Regions from separate parts of the Rhodopseudomonas sp. P1 genome, predicted to be linked through region 2. Evidence: predicted binding sites of a transcription regulator. Region 2 holds the regulator's gene; the other holds the start of a gene.
What was found. Region 2 encodes HrcA, which represses chaperone genes, less so after heat shock. Its sites were predicted from a motif close to GTTAGCACTCNCNNNNNGNGAGTGCTAAC; they were not measured.
Positions count from the first base shown of each region.

Region 1: the regulator HrcA is predicted to act here: its motif matches at 2,863-2,891, upstream of groES (co-chaperone GroES).

Region 1 covers NZ_CP088006.1:2,409,356-2,420,554, forward strand. Annotated here, with positions in the region: gene LRC39_RS11170 (UPF0149 family protein) at 1-376, opposite strand, end outside; gene groL (chaperonin GroEL) at 712-2,352, opposite strand; gene groES (co-chaperone GroES) at 2,505-2,819, opposite strand; gene LRC39_RS11185 (usg protein) at 3,261-3,545, shown strand; gene LRC39_RS11190 (NupC/NupG family nucleoside CNT transporter) at 3,758-5,008, opposite strand; gene LRC39_RS11195 (RuBisCO large subunit C-terminal-like domain-containing protein) at 5,189-6,289, shown strand; gene LRC39_RS11200 (cupin domain-containing protein) at 6,279-6,776, shown strand; gene LRC39_RS11205 (protease inhibitor I42 family protein) at 6,783-7,157, opposite strand; gene LRC39_RS11210 (SDR family oxidoreductase) at 7,226-7,978, opposite strand; gene LRC39_RS11215 (GNAT family N-acetyltransferase) at 8,059-9,219, opposite strand; gene LRC39_RS11220 (GNAT family N-acetyltransferase) at 9,475-9,984, opposite strand; gene LRC39_RS11225 (peptidase) at 10,003-10,749, opposite strand; gene LRC39_RS11230 (transglutaminase family protein) at 10,857-11,199, opposite strand, start outside.
Region 2 covers NZ_CP088006.1:343,889-355,087, reverse strand. Annotated here, with positions in the region: gene LRC39_RS01715 (class I SAM-dependent methyltransferase) at 27-632, opposite strand; gene dnaJ (molecular chaperone DnaJ) at 726-1,865, opposite strand; gene dnaK (molecular chaperone DnaK) at 2,082-3,977, opposite strand; gene LRC39_RS01700 (hypothetical protein) at 4,312-5,253, shown strand; gene grpE (nucleotide exchange factor GrpE) at 5,358-5,981, opposite strand; gene hrcA (heat-inducible transcriptional repressor HrcA) at 6,072-7,160, opposite strand; gene rph (ribonuclease PH) at 7,315-8,028, shown strand; gene rdgB (RdgB/HAM1 family non-canonical purine NTP pyrophosphatase) at 8,080-8,712, shown strand; gene hemW (radical SAM family heme chaperone HemW) at 8,702-9,859, shown strand; gene LRC39_RS01670 (nuclear transport factor 2 family protein) at 9,864-10,265, opposite strand; gene LRC39_RS01665 (winged helix-turn-helix transcriptional regulator) at 10,264-10,626, shown strand; gene LRC39_RS01660 (penicillin-binding protein activator) at 10,644-11,199, opposite strand, start outside.

The sequences.
Region 1 (11,199 bases), 2.1 Mb from region 2:
TCCACGTCTCGGGCCGCAGGTCGGTCGCTGCCGCGAAGCCGTCGATCCAGACCTGCCACACCAATTCGCCGCTTTCGGGATCGACCGGCAGCAGCGGCTGGTAGCGCTCGGGGTGGTCCGACAGCGTCCGGGCGACCGAATTGTAGTACTGCACGATCAGCGCGAACACGCGGTTGGCGTGCGCGGGATCGGTCAGCGGCGAGGGAGCGTCACCGACCTGCCAGACCGTCGGCAGCCAGTCGCCGGGCTTGATCGGCTCGGGACACAGCAGCAGGCCGGCAACGAAGCCGTCGAGTTCCTCGACCAGCATGGCGTCGGGGCCGAGCGCCTCCAGCGCGTCGTCGAGCCTGTCGATATAATTTGCTGATTTGGCCATGGATGGGTTCGCTCGGGCGGTGGTGAGAGGGAGCGCCCTCTGTAGCGCGGATCGCGCGATGGTGCGCGCTCTTGGAGTAAATGCGACAATCTTCGAGATCGTCATTCCCAGACGCGAGCGAAAGCTCGCGGGCCCGAAATCCTTAACCACTGGAGTTCAAGCTGGATCAAGAACGCATCGACGGCTGTGCTTGACCGCTAGCACAGCGAGTATGGGTTCCGGGCTCGCGCTTCGCGCGCCCCGGAATGACGAACGAGAGATTGGAATTTGATAGCCGAACAAAAAAAGCCCGGCGTTTCCGCCGGGCTTCATCGTCTTTGCGAAGGTCGCTGGACTTAGAAGTCCATGCCGCCCATGCCGCCGCCCGGGGGCATCGCGGGGCCGCCGGCGTTCTTCTTCGGCAGTTCGGCGATCATCGCTTCGGTGGTGATCAGCAGCGCGGCCACCGAGGCGGCGTTCTGGATCGCGGTGCGCACCACCTTGGTCGGGTCGATGATGCCCTTCTTGACCAGGTCGCCGTATTCGCCCGACTGCGAGTCGAAGCCGAACGCGTACTGCTCCTTCTCGAGCACCTTGCCGACGATCACCGAGCCGTCTTCGCCGGCGTTGATGGCGATCTGACGGGCCGGGGCGGAGAGGGCGCGACGCACGATCTCGACGCCGGTCTTCTGGTCGTCGTTCTTGGTCTTGAGGCCCTTGAGCTGCTCGGAAGCGCGCAGCAGAGCGACGCCGCCGCCCGGGACGATGCCTTCCTCGACCGCGGCGCGGGTGGCGTGCATCGCGTCATCAACGCGATCCTTGCGCTCCTTCACCTCGACCTCGGTCGCGCCGCCGACGCGGATCACCGCGACGCCGCCGGCGAGCTTGGCCAGACGCTCCTGCAGCTTCTCGCGGTCGTAGTCCGAGGTGGTCTCCTCGATCTGCGCCTTGATCTGCGCGACGCGGGCTTCGATGTCGGCCTTCTTGCCGGCGCCGTTGACGATCGTGGTGTTCTCCTTGTCGATCATCACCTTCTTGGCGCGACCCAGCATCTGCAGGGTGACGTTCTCCATCTTGATGCCGAGGTCTTCCGAGATCGCCTGGCCGCCGGTCAGGATCGCGATGTCCTGCAGCATGGCCTTGCGGCGGTCACCGAAGCCCGGCGCCTTGACGGCCGCGACCTTGAGGCCGCCGCGCAGACGGTTGACGACGAGGGTGGCGAGGGCTTCGCCTTCGACGTCTTCGGCGACGATCACCAGCGGCTTGCCGGTCTGCACCACGGCTTCGAGCAGCGGCAACAGCTCGTTGAGGTTGGAGAGCTTCTTCTCGTTGATCAGGATGTAGGCGTCGTCGAATTCAACGCGCATCTTGTCGGCGTTGGTGACGAAGTAGGGCGAGATGTAGCCGCGGTCGAACTGCATGCCCTCGACGACATCGAGTTCGGTCTCGAGCGACTTGGCTTCCTCGACGGTGATCACACCCTCGTTGCCGACCTTCTTCATCGCGTCGGCGAGGAACTTGCCGATCTCCGAGTCGCCGTTGGCCGAGATGGTGCCGACCTGAGCGATTTCGTCGTTCGAGGTGACCTTCTTGGAGTTCTTGACGAGGTCGGCGACGACGGCTTCCACCGCGAGGTCGATACCGCGCTTCAGATCCATCGGGTTCATGCCGGCGGCAACCGCCTTGGCGCCTTCGCGGACGATCGCCTGGGCCAGCACGGTCGCGGTGGTGGTGCCGTCACCGGCGGCGTCGGCCGACTTCGAGGCGACTTCGCGCACCATCTGGGCGCCCATGTTCTCGAACTTGTCGTCGAGCTCGATGTCCTTGGCGACGGTGACGCCGTCCTTGGTGATGCGCGGCGCGCCGAACGACTTGTCGAGGACGACGTTGCGGCCCTTCGGACCCAGCGTGACCTTCACGGCGTTGGCGAGAATGTCCACGCCGCGCAGCATGCGGTCGCGGGCGTCGACGCCGAATTTGACTTCTTTAGCGGACATAAGAGGTTTCCCTTGGGTTGGATCGTTGTCTCCTCATCCTGAGGAGCGGACCGCAGGTCCGCATCTCGAAGGATGAGCGGTCTCAGCGTGTGGAGCTCACCCTTCGAGACGCGCCTTGCAGGCGCTCCTCAGGGTGAGGGACAGCCAAAGGCTCAGGCGGCCTTCTTCTTGGCGCCGGCGTCGGTGATGACGCCCATGATGTCGCTTTCCTTCATGATCAGCAGCTCTTTGCCGTCGATCTTGACCTCGGTGCCGCTCCACTTGCCGAACAGCACGCGGTCACCGACCTTGAGGTCGATCGGGATCAGCTTGCCGGCTTCGTCGCGGCCACCCGGGCCGACGGCAACGACTTCGCCCTGCGAGGGCTTTTCCTTGGCCGTGTCAGGAATGATGATACCGCCGGCGGTCTTCTCTTCGGCGTCGATGCGCTTGACCACGACGCGGTCGTGAAGCGGACGGAAGTTCATGCAAGTCCTCCTAAGTGTCTGAACTTGTTTCAGAAATCGAAATATTGGCAGTCGCGGACATTGAGTGCCAGCGCGACACGGACGAGATAGTCGAGGGTTTTCGGGAGACAAGGGCTGCGCGCGAAATTTTTAGCACTCGCGCGGAACATCTGCCAAACACCGTGAACGACGATGCGGCGACAATCAAGCCCCGACGATCCCGTGCCCTTGGTGCCCCTGTTAGCACTTGTATTAAGTCGCTGCTAAGGCTGCATTTTTCCGCATCTGCCGTCGATTTTTGACTTGAGATGCCCAGTCCAGATGCGTCACATTTTCAGGTGCGCGGGGTGGGCAAGTGAAGACCGGAGCCCAGCACCGCGGGGACAGCAGACGGAAGGACGGCATTCCCAGGCAATCCCGGTCGCGAACTGTTGCGGAATGCTGGTTCGGGAAGGAGGATTTATGGTCGAACGAGGTGCAGTTTCTGAAGACTTCAGGAAGCAGGTGCTCGGCTACGGTCTGACGACGGCCGAGATTCTCTATCGCCGCCCCGACCGGCAGTGGCTGCTGCAGAGCTACACGTGGCAGGACTACGACCTGGCGCCCGATTTCCCCGCCCTGAATGACTTTCTCAGTTTCTGGAAGGCGAAGCTCGAGGGGCCGCTGTTCGCCGTCACCGTCGCGCATTCCAAGCTGATCAAGCCGGCCGAGCTGCGCGCGATCGACGGTGTCTTCAGATTGCACTGACTTCGTTATTGCCGGTCGGCGGTCCCTTCGTCGGCCGGCAGCGGATAGGGCGACCATTGCCGCGCGCCGCGGTCGTAGCGGCAGAGCGGCACGTTGAGCAGGGATCGATTGCGACAGTTACCGCGATACGGTTACGGCGCTGTTTCCACAGCGGCCGAGATTAGTTGTGCCGATGTTGGTGAGCGTCGAAAAACTGATCGCAGTGCGCAAGACTACGTCAATAGCCCCACCACCGCACCCATCAAGCAGGTGGTCAGTGTGCCGGACACGATCGAGCGCAGGCCGAGGGCTGCGATCTCTTCGCGGCGCTGCGGGGCCATTGCGGTCAGGCCGCCCAGCATGATGCCGAGGCTGCCGAAATTGGCGAAGCCGCACATCGCGTACAGCATGATCAGCTTCGAGCGCGGGTCGAGCGCATCGGGCGGCAGCTTTGCCAGCTCGACATAAGCGATCAGCTCGTTGAGGACGGTCTTGATCCCCATCAGCGAACCGGCGGTGACCGCCTGATCCCATGGCAGGCCGAGCAGCCAGCACACCGGCGCCATCAGATAGCCGAGCAGCCGCTGCAGCGTGATCGCTTCACCGCCGACATGCGGCAGCAGGCCGAGCACGGCGTTACCGAGATACACCAGCGCCACCAGCACGATCAGCATCGCGATGATGTTGAGCAGCAGTTCGAGGCCGGCTGCGGTGCCCTTGACGATTGCATCCATGCTGCTGACCGCGATCTGGCCGGGGTCGGCGAGTTCGCCGCCGGTTGCGCGCGCTTCGGTCTCCGGCACCATGATCAGACTGACCAGAATCGCGGCCGGCGCGCCGAGCACCGAGGCGATGACGAAGTGCGCGGCGGCGTCGGGCAGCACCGGCGCCAGCAGCGTGGCGTACAGCACCAGCACGGTGCCGGCGATGCCGGCCATGCCGCCGGTCATCACCAGAAACAGTTCGCTGCGGGTGAGCTGCGCCAGATAGGGGCGGATGAACAGCGGCGCTTCGACCATGCCGAGAAACACATTGGCGGCGGTCGATAGCCCGACCGCGCCGCCGACGCCGAGCGTGCGCTTGAGCAGCCAGGCCATGCCCCGCACCACCGGCGGGAGGATCCGCCAATAGAACAACAGCGTGGTCAGCACGCTCATCACCAGCACCACCGGCAGCGCCTGAAACGCGAGGATGAAATCGGCTCCCGGCGCCTTGATGTCGAATGGTGCCGGCGCGCCGCCGAGATAGCCGAACGCGAACGAGGTGCCGGCCCGGCTCGCCGCCGAGATCACGCCGACTGCATCGTTGATCGCGCTGAACGCCTGAGCGGCGCCGGGCAGCTTCAGCATCGCCACCGCAGTCAAAAGCGTGATGCCGAGCCCGATCGCGACCTGCCGCACCGACACGCGGTCGCGATTCTCGCCGAATGCCCAGGCGAGCATCAGCAGCGCGAACACGCCGAATCCGGATTGCAGTTGAAGCATGTCGTCCCCCGAGCCGAAGCCGATGGGTAGGCCAGGGCAGGGCGCGCTGGCAAGTCGACTAAAGCGCGGGCCGCTGGGGCGCGGCCGTCATCTTGGCTTCGTCGTGGGCGGCGACAGTGCGGCCGAACGGGTTGTGCTAGACAAGGCCGACACCTCGGACTTCCCGATATCGGATTGAACATGAGCGAGCGGATTATCGTCACCTATCAGGTCGCCTCGGCGCCGGGGGAGATCGCTGCCCGGGCCGAAGCGCTGGCGATCGAGCAGAGCGTCGAGTGTCCGCTGGCGGCGGTTACGGAGCAGCGGATCCGCGAGGAGATCGTCGGCCGGGTCGAGGCGATCACGCCGATCGGCGAGGCTCGTTTTTCGGTGCAGGTCAGCCTGGCGAGCGCGACGGCGCCGGCCGAGCCCGGACAGCTCATCAACATGCTGTTCGGCAACAGTTCGATCCAGCCCGACGTGACGCTGGCCGACGTCGAACTGCCGCCGGCCTATCCGGCCGCCTTCGGTGGGCCGAGGCTCGGCATCGCCGGTCTTCGCGCCAAGCTCGGCACGCCGCGGCGGGCGCTGACTGCGTCGGCGCTGAAGCCGCAGGGACTGGCGCCGGAGGCACTGGCTGGGCTGGCGCACCGGCTGGCGCTCGGTGGTGTCGATCTGATCAAGGACGACCACGGCATTGCCGATCAGGCGTTCAGTCCGTTTTCGGCACGGGTGCCGGCGGTGGCTCGCGCGGTGCGCGAGGCCTGCGACTCTCGGGGCGCCGCGACGCTGTACGCGCCGCATGTCTCCGGTTCGCTCGACGACATGCGGCGGCAGCTCGACATTGTCCGCCGCGAAGGCCTGTCCGCGGTGATGCTGATGCCGATGATCATTGGGCTGGCCAACTTCCACCTGATCGCCAAAGAGGCGGAAGGGTTGGTCATGCTGGCGCATCCGTCGCTGGCCGGTGCGCAGCGGATCGCGCCCGATCTGCTGCTTGGCAAACTGTTCAGGCTGCTCGGGGCGGATGCGACGATCTTCCCGCATCACGGCGGCCGGTTCGCCTACACGCCGGAGACCTGTAGCGCGCTGGCGGACGCGGCGCGGCGCGACTGGTACGATCTGAAGCCGTGCCTGCCGGTGCCGGCCGGCGGTATCGCGATTGATCGCATCCACGAACTGCTGGCATTCTACGGCTCCGACGTGATGCTGCTGATCGGCGGCAGCCTGCTGGCGGCGGGCGAGCAACTGATCGAGCAGGCGGCGCGGTTCACCGCGGAGGTGGCAAGCCATGGCCAATGACGATTCAGCAACGCCGCACCCGACCGCGGGCGAGCGCCCTGGTGTCCGCGCGCAGACTGCCCCGGGCCGCTGGGATGGCGTCGCGGTGATGCCGTACAAGCAAACCGCCGAGGCGCCGTTCCAGGACGTCTCGCGGCAGCTTCTATTCTCTGATCCGAATCTCGCCTGCGAGTGGCGCTATTTTGAAGTCGACGAGGGCGGCTATTCGACGCTGGAGCGTCACGCCCATGTGCATGCGGTGATGATCCATCGCGGGCGCGGGCAGTGCCTGGTCGGCGACACGATCAGCGATGTCGGGCATGGCGATTTGGTGTTCATCCCGCCGATGACCTGGCATCAGTTTCGTGCCAATCGCGGCGACTGCCTTGGCTTTCTCTGCGTCGTCAATGTCACGCGTGACCGGCCGCAATTGCCGACGGCGGACGATGTTGCGGAGCTGCGTAAGAACGAACGCATCGCCGACTTCATTCGCACCGGCGGCGAGTAGCTGCGGTCAGCGTGGCGCGATCTCGACCGTGACGGTGTGGCGCTGCGCCGGGGCCTGGTTCTCCCAGTCGCGCAAGTAATCGAACACCGCGGTGGCGGTGCCGTCCTTGCGGGCGATGATGCGGAACGACCGGGTGCCGGGGACGCCGACCATCGGCTGGTGGACGACATCGCCGCCGCCCTGGCGGTAACCAGCATCGGAAATCTCGATCAGGTCGAGATTGCGGCTCGCTTTGGTGTCGAGATGCCAGCGATAGCCGGTCGACGGATTCTCTTTCAGGCTGAAGCTGGCTTCGCCGCCGACCGCGAGGCGCAGTGTCTCGGCAGTGTCGTCGGCCCGCGGCGGCGCGACGCCTGCAACCAGCGCAATGCCAGCCAGCATGCCGAGCAGTCCTAGTCGTCGGAAGGTCCTGAACGATGTCCGCATGTTAGATCCCGGAGGGACGCGGCTCAGCCGCGTCCGACGAATGGCATCTTGGTCGCCATCACCGTCATGAACAGGACGTTGGCGTCGAGCGGCAAGCCTGCCATGTAAGCCACCGCATCGCCGACCGCCTTCGCATCCATCCGCGGCTCGGCGATGGTGCGGCCGTCGGGCTGCAGCACGCCTTGTACCATGCGATCGGTCATCGGCGTGGCCGCGTTGCCGATGTCGATCTGGCCGACCGCGATGTCGTAGGCGCGGCCGTCGAGATTGCTGGCCTTGGTCAGACCGCTGATCGCGTGCTTGGTGGCGGTGTAGGCGGCCGAGAACGGCCGCGGCGCGTGCGCCGAGATCGAGCCGTTGTTGATGATACGGCCGCCGCGCGGGGTCTGATCCTTCATAATGCGGAACGCGTGCTGGGTGCACAGGAACGGCGCGGTGAGGTTGGTCGTCACCACCGCCTGCCACTGCTCCAGCGGCAGATCTTCGAATGGCACCGGCGGGGCGCCGATGCCGGCGTTGTTGAACAGCACGTCGAGACGGCCGTAGCGCTGCACGGTGGTGTCGAACAGCGTGGCGATCGATGCCGGATCGGCCATGTCGGCGACAACCGGCAGGCTCTCACCGAATTCGGCGCCGAGCTTCTGGGTCTCCTGCAGCAGTTGCAGCCGGCGCCCGGCCAGCACCACGGTGAATCCGGCCTGCATCAGCGCCAGCGCCGCGGCACGGCCGACGCCGGTGCCAGCGCCGGTGACGAGGGCGATCTTGGTGGTGGGCATTGGCGTCTTCCCGATGTTGTTTCTTGTTGGATGTCGCCGCGATCGTAGACGTTGTCTGCTCGGGCAACAAGCAAATCGGATTATCGATCGGCAGCAGCTTGGCTTGCCGGCCTTTTATCCAAGAATCGTTTGGCCCTCGACAGCCCGCTCTGCATCCGCCCTCGATAGGTCTGCAGCGTGTGCCAAGCGCGGTCCGATCGCAGCGCCGCCTCGCCGAGAAGAGTTCGCCCGGCGACAAACGACGCCAAGGTCACCTGCTGATTGGCAAAGCGATATTTGTAATCCTCGTCGCCACAGAGAAAGTCGATCGTCGTGGCGCCGTGATCGATCGACCAACGGATGTAGTCGAACAGCAGGATATAGCCGGGCGAGCTGCGATCGAAGGCGGCGTCGTACGTCGTAACGTAAGCCATCATCGTATCGTGCTGCATCAGATTGATCGTCATGGCGACGATCACGCCGTCTCGCTCAAGCACGAACACCCGAAGCAGTCCTTTGTCGGCGAGCACTTGCGCAAGCGTCTCCAGCATCGGCGAGCCCTCATCGAACAGCGGCGCCACCAGACCGTTCCGCTCGCACCAGGCACGCTTCAGGTCGGCACAGCGCCGCACCGCAGGGCCAATCGGCTCCTCGGGCGACAGCAGGCGGAATTCGACTTTTGCACCTTCCGACAGGCTTTTCAGCGAGCGGCGATAGTTTCGACGCGCATTTCCGGACTGCGCATCGAACCACGCCTGACTGCTGGCCCATGGGCCGACGACGCGGAGACTGGTGGCTTGCCGATAGTGCGGGCGCAGCGCGCGGCGATATCCAGATTTATCGTTGGCGAGTGTCCGCACTGCAGCCGTTGGCAGGAGATGGCCGAGGTAAACAGCATCGAAGCCGCCGTGCGCGTGGCTGTAGTCCCACATCCGTTCGAGCACCGACGGGTCGGCGGTTGGGCGCAGAAGGGCATCGCAGTAGTCGGAATAGTCCTTGGCGGCCCATTCGAGGACGCGGACGCCATGCTGGCGACAGATCGCAAGCGGCAGGACGGCCTCTAGAGTGTCGCCGCGCCACGCAAGGACGATAAACAGGCTCCGCCGTTCCCGATCGGGAAGCGCACCCCACCAAGCTGCGATCCAAGCGTGGCTCTGAAATACGACGGCGCCGGTGTGTTCCCACAGCGCCTCCCAGGCGGGGCCGATTTCCTGCAGGCGCTCTTCCGTCTGCACGATTTCCAGCCGTTCGCCGTTGGTCATTCTCACGTCTCTCAAGGTATTGTCGCAACTCAGTATGCTTGTGATGTCGGCCGACAACCTATCATTGAGGTAAGTCGAATTGAAAATGATCGCCAATACGAATGAAAAGGAGAGTTAATCAGGCTGGAATGTCTTTGCTGACTGTTCCAAAGATGCGCATTCGCGAGCTGTACGGAACGACCGCTGTGCTCGGTCTCGATCGACCTGCATCCCCTTCGACCGCGGTTGCTCCTTAGTATCAAGAAGACCCGCGATTCATCCGAGTTTGGCTGGACGACCCATGTAGCGTGCGTCGGCGCCGTAGCTGGCGAGCTTTTGGGAGAGCTCTTTGCTGTCGATTGGTTCGAAGCCCAGTCGCTGCCAAAACCGAACGGTGCCGCCAACAGCGACCAGCGAGATGTTGTCCGCAGTCTCGACGGCATGCTGTTCCAGCGTTGAGAGAATGGTCGCGGCCGCGCCGCCACCACGCGCTTCGGGAAGCAGCGCGATGTCGTGCAGATAATAGGTCGAGGCCGGCTGGGGAATGCGGCCGAGTAACGCGTTGAGCGCCGGCGGCTGCTTGAAATGCCACGGGTGGCTGATCAGATAGCCGCCGAGGCCATCAGCCGTTTCGAGCACGAAGCAGCCGCCCGGATGCAGCGCCAGCCGCTCGGCGAACACCGCGGCGTCTTCAGGATAGGCCGCATGCACCACCGCGGCGATCGCGTTGACGGCGGACAGATCGGCGGGCGTCATGCGGCGCCAGGTCGCAGTCTTGACGGTCATCATCTCGCGCCCGGTGCCTCACGCCTGATCCTTGTAGGGCGGGCGCGGGATGTTCTTGTGGGCGGCGCGAAGGGCGGCGGACCAGCGCGAGCGGAGGTCGTGGAAATACGGCTCGCCCGCCTCGATGCGGTGGTTGAGATCGGCATCGCAGACATCGGTGCGCACCACCAGCACGTCGATCGGCAGGCCGACGCCGAGATTGGAGCGCATCGTCGAATCCATCGAGATCAGGCTGGTCTTCAGCGACTCGTACAGTTCGATGTCGTAGGTGATGGCACGGTCGAGCACCGGCTTGCCGTATTTGTGCTCGCCGATCTGCAAATACGGCGTGTCGATGGTGCATTCGATGAAATTGCCGGCCGGGTAGATCATGAACAGGCGCATCCGCTCGCCCTTGATCTGGCCGCCGAACAGGAACGACACTTCGTAGTTGATGTCTTCCGCCTTGAGCGCCTGCGCCTCGGTGGCGTTGACGTGGCGGATCGCGCGCCCGATCAGCTGCGCCGCCTGAAACATGCTTGAGGCGCTGATCAGAGTCTCGCGCTCGCCGGTCTCGGTGTTCTCCAGGCCCTCGGTGAGGGTCGACAGCACCGACTGGCTGATCGACAGATTGCCGGCGCTCGCCACCGCCAGGATGCGGTCGCCCGGTTTGCTGAAGACATGCAGCTTGCGGAAGGTCGAGATGTTGTCGAGTCCGGCATTGGTGCGGGTGTCGGCGACCATCACCAGGCCTTCACGCACCAGAACTCCACAGCAATAGGTCATCTCGTCCTCGAACACCGGTCTGAAGGAAAGCGCGGCCGCGCAGAAGGCGGCCGGCTGCGGGACACTAGCCCATCCGCGCCGGCGGTCCAGCCCCCGAAGGGCGTAAGCTACTGCGACTGAAACTGCCGGCCGGCCTGATCGACCTTCACCGACACCGTCAGCGTCTCGAGGCCGCCGCCATAGCGGGTGCCGCGCACCGGGGCGGCGCCGAGATAGTCGAGGCCGATTGCGACGCGGGCATGGGCGTCGGTGGTGCAGATGCCGTTGGCCGGATCGAATCCGACCCAGCCCAGACCCGGCACATAGGCTTCGGCCCAGGCGTGGCCGGCGGGCTGGTGCACCACGCCGTCAGCGCGCAGGAAATGTCCGGAGACGAACCGGGCCGGCACGCCGCCGGCGCGTGCGCAGGCGATGAACACATGCGCGTAGTCCTGGCAGACGCCGCGGCGC
Region 2 (11,199 bases):
AAGTCGGAGCTCGAACCGGCGGCGCGTCAGCGCTTGCGGTAAACCCAGACACGGGCGGGCGGAACGTTCATCCAGATTCGCTCGGAACCCTCGGTCGACACGCCGGGCAGCGACTTCGGGATCGGAGGGGCCACCGAATAGGTGAATTGCACGAACGGCGCGCCGGGTTCGAGCAGCGTGAACGCATCGCGGATCAGTTTCATCCGCGTCAGCATCGGCTTGGTCACCAGCGGCAGACCGGATACGACCGCAGTTGCCGGGACCTCGAGCGCATCCCACAGTGAGTCGCGCAGCCGGTAAGCATCGCCCTGCACGACTTTGGCGAGCGGAAAGCGCTCGCGCAGCAGCGCGCAGAAGCCGGGATCAAATTCGAGCAGAACCAGACGTTTCTGGTCGACACCATGCTCCACCAGCGCGCTGGTAATCGCGCCGGTCCCAGGCCCAAGTTCGACGACCGGCCCATCGGATTGGATGTCGACGTAACGCGCCATGGTCCGGGCGAGCAGCTTGCCCGACGGCATCACCGCGCCCATGTGCAACGGCTTCTCAATCCAGGAGCGCAGAAAGCGGACCTCGTCGACAAGCGGACGGGGCGGCTTCTTGAACGCGCGAACGGACGACTGCAAAGCCATTCAGCTACCAACCGGGAAAACGCGGCCCAGTGTCAAATTTTTGTTACATCAACAAGTATAGGCCACACCCAGGCCGGTCAAGTTAGACGACCGTCAGGGAGCGCTAGCGCGGGAGCCAAAGAATTCTTTGACCTTCGAGAAGAAACCCACGGCCTCGGGCTGGGTTTCACCGGAGGACAATTTTTCGAACTCCGCCAGCAGTTCCTGCTGCTTCCTGGTGAGGTTCTGTGGCGTTTCGACGACCACCTGGACATACATGTCGCCGACCTGCCGCGAGCGCAGCACTGGCATGCCCTTGCCGGCGATGCGGAAGCGGCGACCGGTCTGCGTGCCCGACGGGACTTTGACCTTGGTCTTACCGCGATCGATCGTCGGCACTTCGAATTCGCCGCCAAGCGCCGCCGTCACCATCGAGATCGGCACGCGGCAATGCAGGTCGGCACCGTCGCGCTGGAAGATGGCGTGGTTGGCCAGCGAGAGGAAAATGTAGAGGTCGCCGGGCGGTCCGCCGCGCAGACCGGCTTCGCCTTCACCGGCCAGCCGGATCCGGGTGCCGTCTTCGACGCCCTGCGGAATGTTGACCGACAGCGTCCGCTCCTTGGTGACGCGGCCGGAGCCGGTGCAGGACGGGCAGGGGTCTTCGATGGTCTGGCCGCGGCCCTGGCAGCTCGGGCAGGTGCGCTCCAGCGTAAAGAAGCCCTGGGCCTGGCGAACGCGGCCGGCGCCGCCGCAGGTCGAACAGGTCTTCGGCTTGGTGCCGGCCTTGGCGCCGGTGCCCGAGCACGCTTCGCAGGTGACCGAGACCGGAATTTCGATCTGCGCGGTCTTGCCCTTGAAGGCGTCCTCCAGGGTGATTTCCATATTGTAGCGCAGGTCGGCGCCACGCTCACGGCCGGTGCCGCGGCCGCGCTGCGCCGCCATGCCGAACAGATCTTCGAAGATGTCGGAGAACGACGACGCGAAGCCCGCGCCGAACCCGGCGCCTCCGCCGAAGCCGCCCTGCTCGAACGCCGCGTGGCCGTAGCGGTCATAGGCGGCGCGCTTATCGCCATCCTTGAGGACTTCGTAAGCTTCGTTGATCTCTTTGAACTTGATCTCGCACTGCGGGTCGCCGGGATTGCGGTCCGGGTGCCATTTCATCGCGAGCTTGCGGAAGGCGCTCTTCAGCGTCGAGTCGTCGGCGTTGCGCTCGACTTCGAGGGTTTCGTAGTAGCAACGCTTGGTGGTGGACATCCGTCAAACCTGCTGGAATTCAACCCGTTTGGCTCCGGGTGCGTGCAGCTTTCATGCCGGTGAAAGATCCGTTCCGAAGGAGCGTCCGCCACGGCCGGCGCCCAATCCCGAAACGGGATCGATACACCTTACAAGACAACCCCCACCTGATGACCGCGGATGGCGTTCCTCAGATGGGGGCATGGTCCACGTCGCGTAGTCTCCGTCGGAGGTGACTTACGCCGACTTCTTCTTGTCGTCGTCGACTTCGGTGAACTCGGCGTCGACCACGTCGTCCTTACCGGCCTGCTGCGCACCGCCGCCGGCTTCGGCCTGCTTGTACATCGCTTCGCCGAGCTTCATCGAAGCCTGCGCCAGCGTATTGCTCTTGGTCTTGATCGCCTCGGCATCGTCGCCCTTCAGCGCTTCGCGCAGATCGCTCAGCGCGTCTTCGATGCTGCGGCGCTCGCCTTCGTCGATCTTCGAACCATGCTCGGCCAGCGCCTTCTCGGTGGAGTGCACCAGCGCGTCGGCGTGGTTCTTGGCGTCGACCGCCTCGCGGCGCTTCTTGTCTTCGGCCGCGTTGGCTTCGGCGTCCTTGACCATCTTGTCGATCTCGGAGTCGGACAGACCGCCAGAAGCCTGGATGCGGATCTGCTGCTCCTTGCCGGTCGCCTTGTCCTTGGCCGAGACGTTGACGATACCGTTGGCGTCGATGTCGAACGTCACTTCGATCTGCGGCATGCCACGCGGTGCCGGCGGAATGCCCATCAGGTCGAACTGACCGAGCATCTTGTTGTCGGCCGCCATCTCGCGCTCGCCCTGGAAGACCCGGATGGTGACCGCGTTCTGATTGTCTTCGGCGGTCGAGAACACCTGGCTCTTCTTGGTCGGGATCGTGGTGTTGCGATCGATGATGCGGGTGAACACGCCACCCAGCGTCTCGATGCCCAGCGACAGCGGGGTCACGTCGAGCAGCAGCACGTCCTTGACGTCGCCCTGCAGCACGCCGGCCTGGATCGCCGCGCCGATCGCCACGACTTCGTCCGGGTTGACGCCCTTGTGCGGCTCCTTGCCGAACAGCTGCTTCACCACTTCCTGGACCTTTGGCATGCGGGTCATGCCGCCGACCAGCACCACTTCGCTGATCTCACCGGCGGTGAGGCCGGCATCCTTCAGCGCCTTGCGGCACGGCTCGATGGTCTTCTGCACCAGATCGTCGACCAGCGCTTCGAACTTGGCGCGAGTCAGCTTCATGGTCAGATGCTTCGGACCGGACTGGTCCGCAGTGATGAACGGCAGGTTGATCTCGGTCTGCGTCGTCGATGACAGCTCGATCTTGGCCTTTTCGGCGGCTTCCTTCAGGCGCTGCAGCGCAAGCTTGTCCTTGCGCAGGTCGATGCCCTGCTCCTTCTGGAATTCGTCGGCGAGGTAGTTGACCAGACGCATGTCGAAGTCTTCACCGCCGAGGAAAGTGTCGCCGTTGGTCGACTTCACCTCGAACACGCCGTCGCCGATCTCCAGGATCGAGACGTCGAAGGTGCCGCCGCCGAGGTCGTACACCGCGATGGTGCCGGTCTTGGCCTTGTCGAGACCGTAGGCCAGCGCGGCCGCGGTCGGCTCGTTGATGATGCGCAGCACTTCGAGACCGGCGATCTTGCCGGCGTCCTTGGTGGCCTGGCGCTGGGCGTCGTTGAAGTACGCCGGAACGGTGATGACGGCCTGATCGACTTTCTGGCCGAGATGCGCTTCCGCGGTCTCCTTCATCTTCTGCAGAATGAAGGCCGAGACCTGCGAGGGCGAATAGGTCTTGCCGTCGGCTTCGACCCAGGCGTCGCCGTTGGAAGCCTTGACGATCTTGTAGGGGACGAGACCCTTGTCCTTCTCGACCATCGGGTCGTCGTAGCGGCGGCCGATCAGGCGCTTGACTGCGAAGAAGGTGCGCTCGGGATTGGTGACCGCCTGACGCTTCGCCGGCTGGCCGACCAGACGCTCGCCGTCGTCGGTGATCGCGACGATCGACGGGGTCGTGCGCATACCCTCGGCGTTCTCGATGACTTTGGCAGACTTACCATCCATTACGGCAACGCACGAATTCGTGGTGCCGAGGTCGATACCAATGACCTTTCCCATGGTGTTCACATCCTTCTTTTTGCGGCGAGTTGGACGGGCCCTGACGGCGCACCGGTCCAAACCCCCTAAGAAAATTCACTTGCTCGCGATTTGGCGGCGGTGAGCCTGATATAGGAGGGGGGGTCGGGTCCGCAAGGACCGTGGCGGCGTTTCGATCACGAAAACATGGGCTTTACGAATCGTTACGAACCGCCTGCATAGCGCGCTGCGGCGCGGCTTGCCGGGCCGGCGCGCGCAGCGCATCATCGCAGTCGCCGGCCGTCCGATTTGCAGCACCAAACCCGGTCGAACCCGACCAAACAACGGCCTCAATGCAGCCCCAGGACAACTCGCCATGAGACAGATAGCGCGCTTGTTTGCGATTGCCCTGCTGTCGGCCGCCGCGACCAACGCGGTTGCCGCCGATGCGGTTTACCCACGCGGCATCCGGGTCGGCATCGTACCGATGCCGGGGCTGAACCAGTCCACGGCCTTCCTGGGCTTTGAGTCCGCCGACCAAGGCGTCAAGGTGCTGGTGTCCGAGCTGCCGGGGCCGGCGTTCGATCAGATCGACGCGGCCTTCAAAGCCGCGCCCGAAAGCTCGCTCGGCAACGTCAAGCCGGAGAAGATCGAGACCACCGCCGGCAACGGCTATTTCACCGCCGAAGATGCCGTGGTGGGGCCCGACAAGGTCCGCCGCTACTCGCTGATCGTGCCCGGCAGCAAGCTGTTTTCCGGCTATGTCGCCGTCCAGGTGCCGGCCACCGAGGCGAAGACCTACTCGGACGAGGCCGTCAAGAAGATGCTGTCCTCGGTGTCGGTGCGGCAGCAGGTGCCGGTCGACGAGCAGGTCGCGCAGATGCCGTTCAAGATCCGCGAGCTCGGCGACTTCAAGACGGTGCGGACGCTGGCGCCCGGGGCTGCGCTGCTGCTGACCGACGGCAACGAAGAGGCGGTCGAGACCGGCCCGTTCATGGTGCTCGGCCTGATCGGCTCGGTGCCGGAGAAGACCGACGACCGCGCCCGCTTCGCCCAGCAGGCGGCCGAAGCGATCCCCGGCGTGCGCGAGAGCAAGATCACGATGTCGGAGCCGATCCGGATCGACGGCGCACCCGGATTCGAGACCCGGGTCACCGGCGTCAGCGGCAAGGACAATACGCCAGTGACCGTGGTGCAGTGGCTGCGCTTCGGCAGCGCCAATGTGGCGATGCGGGTGATCGGCTCGTCGCCGAAAGAGCAATGGGAAACCGCGTTTCCGCGCTTCCGCAAAGTCCGCGACGGTCTGCAACCGCGCTGATCAAATGAAAAACGACGCGCAGGCGGCGCGTCGTTTTTTCTCTCAGAGCAACTTGAGGCTGATCGGCGGCGCGGCTCCGGCTCGCGCCGAAGCCGCAGCTCGCCTCAGTTGACGCTGCCGGTCTCGCTGCCGCCGTCGCTCGGCGCCGCCTTGGCGCCGCCCTTGGCGACACCGACCAGCGCCGGACGCAGCACACGGTCACCGATCGTGAAGCCGGCCTGAACCACCTGCACCACGGTGCCGGCCGGCACCGACGGATCCGGCACTTCATACATCGCCTGCTGGAAGTTCGGATCGAACTTCTGGCCCTTCGGATCGAACTTCTTGACGCCGTTCTTTTCCAGCGCGTTGAGCAGCGAGCGTTCGGTCAGCTCGACGCCCTCGATCAGCGCCTTCAGACCCGGCTCGGCATTGGCGCGGGCGTCGGCCGGCACCGCGTCGAGCGCACGCTGCAGATTGTCGGCGATATCGAGCACGTCGCGCGCGAACGAGGTCACCCCATAGGTACGTGCGTCGGCGACTTCCTTCTGGGTCCGCTTCCGCAGATTCTCCATTTCGGCGAGCGTCCGCAGCATCTTGTCGCGCGCGTCCGCAGCCTCGCGCACCAGTGCCTCGTTCGATCCTTCTTCCGGGTCGTCCGGCATGATGTACGGCTTGGAAACGACCGGATCGGCGGCGGCCTGCGCCGTGTCCTGGTTGTTGTCCTTCTGTCCATCAGTCTCGGTCATCACGCTACCTTCTTGAAAAATCTCTGGATCGTTACGGGAGAGCTGGCCGGGATATCGTGGTTTGCGGCGCGAAAATCAAGTTTCGGAAAATCAGCCGCCGAGCATCCGGCTGACGATCCGCGCGGTGTAATCGACCATCGGGATCACCCGCGCATAGTTCAGCCGAGTAGGCCCGATGACGCCGAGCACGCCGACGATGTGGCCGGCACCGTCGCTGTAAGGCGCGATGATGGTGGACGAGCCCGACAGCGAGAACAGCTTGTTTTCCGAGCCGATGAAGATCCGTACGCCGTCGGCGCTTTCGGCGCGGCCGAGCAGATCGATCACCCCGCGCTTGGTCTCGAGGTCATCGAACAACAGCCGCACCCGCTCCAGATCATCGAGCGCGTGCAGGTCTTCAAGCAGATTGGCGTGGCCGCGCACGATCAGCTGCCGGTCTTCGCCGTCGCCGCCGGACCAGCTGGCGATGCCCGCCGCGATGACCTTCTGGGTGAGCTGATCGAGCTCGGCCTTGTTCTGAACCATCAGCGATTCGAGCTCGAGCCGGGCTTCGGCCAGCGTCCGGCCGCGAATCCGCGCGTTGAGATAATTGGCCGCTTCGATCAGCGCCGACGATGGCACCCCGGGCGGCAACGTCAGCACGCGGTTCTCGACCTGGCCGTCTTCGGCCACCAGGATCACCAGCGCACGCTCCGGCTCCAGCCTGACGAATTCGATGTGCTTGAGCCGGACGTTGGCCTTGGCGGTCAGCACCACCGCGGCGGCGCGCGTCAGGCCGGACAGCCGCGTCAATGCCTCGCCGAGCGCGGCTTCGACCGTGTGGGCCCGTCCCACCGACGAAAGCTGCGCCTGGATCGACTGCCGCTCCGGCTCGGTCAGGTCGCCGACCTGCATCAGAGCGTCGACGAAGAACCGCAGGCCGAGTTCGGTCGGCAACCGGCCGGCCGAGGTGTGCGGGGCGTAGATCAGGCCGAGCTGTTCGAGATCGGCCATCACGTTGCGCACCGAGGCCGGCGACAGCGGGACGGAAATCAGACGGGAAATGTTGCGGGAGCCCACCGGCTCACCGGTCGCGAGATAGCTTTCGACGATCTGACGAAAAATCTCCCGCGAGCGCTCGTTGAGCTGGGCAAGGCCGGCATTGGGCGCGATCAGGCCGATCGGGTCGTGCTGAGCCAAATTGTCCTCCGTAATCCCCTTAATTTGTCGTCGCTTCGGCCCGGTTACAAGCGGGGAGCGCATGGCTTTGGCCCGCAACCCTTGCCGCTGCGGCTGCGGCCCCCTAAAAGCACCGCAACATTGTTCTTCCCCCTGCCATAGATGGAGGTCCCCCATGCGGCCGAGCCGCCGTGCGCCCGACGAATTGCGCGCCGTGTCGCTGGAACGCGGCGTCGTCAAATATGCCGAGGGCTCCTGCCTGGTGAAGTTCGGCGACACCCACGTGCTGGTGACCGCCACCCTGGAAGAGCGGCTGCCGCCGTGGCTGAAGGGGCAGGGCCGCGGCTGGGTGACGGCTGAATACGGCATGCTGCCGCGCGCCACCCTGGAGCGCACCCGCCGCGAAGCGTCCGCCGGCAAGCAGAACGGCCGGACCGTGGAGATTCAGCGCCTGATCGGCCGCTCGCTGCGGACCATCGTCGATCTCGAGGCGCTCGGCGAGCGTCAGATCACGGTGGATTGCGACGTCCTGCAGGCCGACGGCGGCACCCGGACCGCCTCGATTACCGGCGCCTGGGTGGCGCTTGCGGACTGCCTGAACTGGATGAAGGCCCGCAACATGATCAAGGGCCAGGTGCTCCGCGACAACGTCGCGGCGATTTCCTGCGGCATCTACAACGGCACGCCGGTGCTGGACCTCGACTACGCCGAGGATTCCGAGGCCGAGACCGACGCCAACTTCGTGATGACCGGCGACGGCCGTCTGGTCGAAGTGCAGGGCACCGCGGAACGCACCCCGTTCTCGCAGGACGAGTTCCTGCAGCTGATGGCGCTGGCGCAAAAGGGCGTCGCCCGGCTGGTGGACCTGCAGAAAATGGCGGTTGGGTGAGTCATTCCTGCCACTTCTTTGCAACGCGAGCTGAGCTAGGCTGACATCGCCATGCATCGTCGAATCACCGGCAAGCTCGTGATCGCCACCCACAATCCCGGCAAGCTGGCCGAGATGCGAGAGCTCTTGGCGCCTTACGGCATCGAGGCGATCTCCGCCGGCGAGCTCGGCCTCGCCGAGCCGGACGAAACCGGCGACAGCTTCCAGGCCAATGCCCGAATCAAGGCCGAAGCCGCCGCCAAGGCCGCGCAGCTGCCCGCGTTTGCCGACGATTCCGGCCTTGCGGTGGATGCGCTCGACGGCGCTCCCGGGATCTATTCGGCCCGCTGGGCCAGGGATTCGAAGGATTTTGCCGGCGCGATGGCGCGGATCGAGCGCCTGCTCCAGGAGCGAGGTGCGACTGCGCCGGAGCAGCGCAAGGCGCATTTCGTCTCGGCGCTGTGCGTCGCCTGGCCGGACGGGCATATCGAAGAGGTCGAGGCCCGCGCCGACGGAACTTTGGTGTGGCCGCCGCGCGGCACCGCCGGCTTCGGTTATGATCCGGTTTTCCTGCCCGAGGGTCACAGCCGCACCTTCGGCGAGATGACCAGCGTCGAGAAGCACGGCCTACCGCCGCTCGGCCTCGGCCTGTCGCACCGCGCCAAGGCGTTCGTCAAACTGGCGGAGATTTGCCTTGCGGGCTAGCTCCGACCCAGCTTTCGGCGTCTACGTGCACTGGCCGTTCTGCCTGTCGAAGTGCCCGTATTGCGACTTCAACAGCCACGTCCGCCACGCCGCGATCGACGAGGAGCGGTTCGCCCGCGCGTTTACGCGTGAGATCGCCACCACCGCCGAGCGGATCGGGCCGCGCCAGGTGAGCTCGATCTTTCTCGGCGGCGGCACGCCGTCGCTGATGCAGCCATCGACGGTGGCGGCGATCCTGGATGCGATCGCCCGGCACTGGCAGGTCGCGCCCGACGCCGAAGTGACGCTCGAAGCCAACCCGACCAGCGTCGAGGCGACGAGGTTTCGCGGCTATCGCGCCGCCGGCGTCAACCGCGTCTCGCTCGGCGTGCAGGCGCTCGACGACGCCTCGCTGAAGGCGCTCGGCCGGCTGCATTCGGCCGAAGAAGCCTTGAATGCGGTAGCGATCGCCAAATCGGCGTTCGACCGCTATTCATTCGACCTGATCTATGCGCGGCCGGGACAGACCGCGGCGATGTGGGAAGCCGAGCTGCGCTACGCGATCGGCGAGGCCGCCGAGCATCTGTCGCTGTATCAACTCACCATCGAGCCCGACACGCCGTTCTATTCGCTGCACAAGGCCGGAAAGCTGCCGACGCCGGACGAGACCGAGGCGCGGGCGCTGTACGACGTCACGCAATCAGTTTGCGCCGAACTCGGCCTGCCGGCCTACGAGATCTCCAACCACGCCCGCCCGGGCGCGGAATGCCGGCACAATCTGATCTACTGGCGCGGCCAGGAATATGCCGGGATCGGCCCCGGCGCCCACGGCCGGCTCGATATCGGTGCGGCGCGCTACGCCACCGCCACCGAGAAACGTCCCGAGAGCTGGCTGATGCGCGTGGAAGCCACCGGGCACGGGCTGATCGCCGACGAACGCCTCACCAGCGAAGAGCGCGCCGACGAATTCCTGCTGATGGGGCTGCGGCTCGCCGAAGGCATCGACCCGCAGCGCTATCAACTACTGTCCGGCCGTCCGCTCGATCCGTCGCGGATCGCGCTGCTGCGCGAGGAGGGCGCGATCGCGGTCGACGCCGACGGCCGATTGCGCGTGACGCAAGAGGGCTTCCCGGTGCTCGACGCCGTCGTGGCCGATCTGGCAGCCTAGCGGACTATGCGCCGATCTCGAGCGATGTGATGCCGTCCTCGCCGAGACCGAACCGATAGGTCAGCCGCGCGGGACTGCCCGGAAAATCGCCCGCGACGCGGGCCGTCACGATCGCGGTCTGTGCGGCCCGTTCGATCGTCAGTGGCTCCATCTGCATCTGATACTTGTCGAGTGCCGCGCGCTTCCAGGCCGCGATCGCTTCGCGCCCACGATGGATCTTGCCCTCGTCGCGGACCTCGGCATCGGCGGCGAAGGCCGCTGCAACATCCTGCACCGCCCGTGCATTGGAGGCGACGAAATAGGCTTCGATGGGTGCCGGAAGGGAAACCGTCATGGGGACCTCGCTCAACTCTCGAAAGCGCCGCAGGATTGCGACGTGACAGAGCTGGCAATAGGCTGCGGCCATGGCAAGAACGCACCAAAAGGTCGGTGACTTACCTCGAAGTAACCCAGCGCACACGCCGCTGACCGCCGCGCAGGGAATCGCGGCCGGCTTCCGGCTACTCGAGGGGCGCTGGAAAATCCTGATCCTGTTTCATCTGTTCGGCGGCCGCGTCTTGCGGTTCTCCGAACTGGAGCGCTCAATCCCCGACGTTTCGCAGAAGATGCTGGCCCAGCAACTCCGGCAACTGGAGGCCGACGGCATTGTGGCCCGAACGGTGTATCCGGAAGTGCCACCGAGAGTGGAATATCACCTCACCGATTGGGGGCAGTCGCTTTGCCCTGCGCTCGACGCCCTGCTGGGCTGGGTGGAGCAGAAGCCCTGAGGCGCTGACGTAGGTTGTCAGGCGCCGAAGCTCTTCGGCGAACCGGCAACGGCCTGCGCACCGCCGCTGGCGACCTTCATCACCGCGAGGCCGCGCTCGTTGGTGCCGTCGGCCCTAAACCTGAACAGCCCGTCGATGCCGGCGAAGCCGGACGGATTGGTCAGCGTTTCGGCGGAGAACCGCTGCGGGCCCTGGGTGCGGGCGAGCGCCGCCACCAGCGCGACGCCGTCATAAGCAAGCGTGGCGGTGCGAACGGGGTCCTGGCCATAGCGGGCGCGATAGCGGCCCGAGAACGCCCGGAAGCCGGACGGATCGGGAGCCGCAAACAAGCCACCTTGCAGGGCCTGCGTGGCGAACACCCGCGGATTGTCCCACAGCCCGGTGCCGAGCAGCTGCACCCGCTTCAGATCCGCGCCGGCAGCCCCGAGCGCGTCGGCCACCGCGGCCAGCGCGTCGCCATCATCGGCGAGCAACAGCGCATCGGCACTGGCAAGAGAGGCCGCGATGGTCCGCGCCGGACCGGCACGGTCGGCACCGTATTTTTCGAACGCGACGATGCGGCCGCCCTTCTGG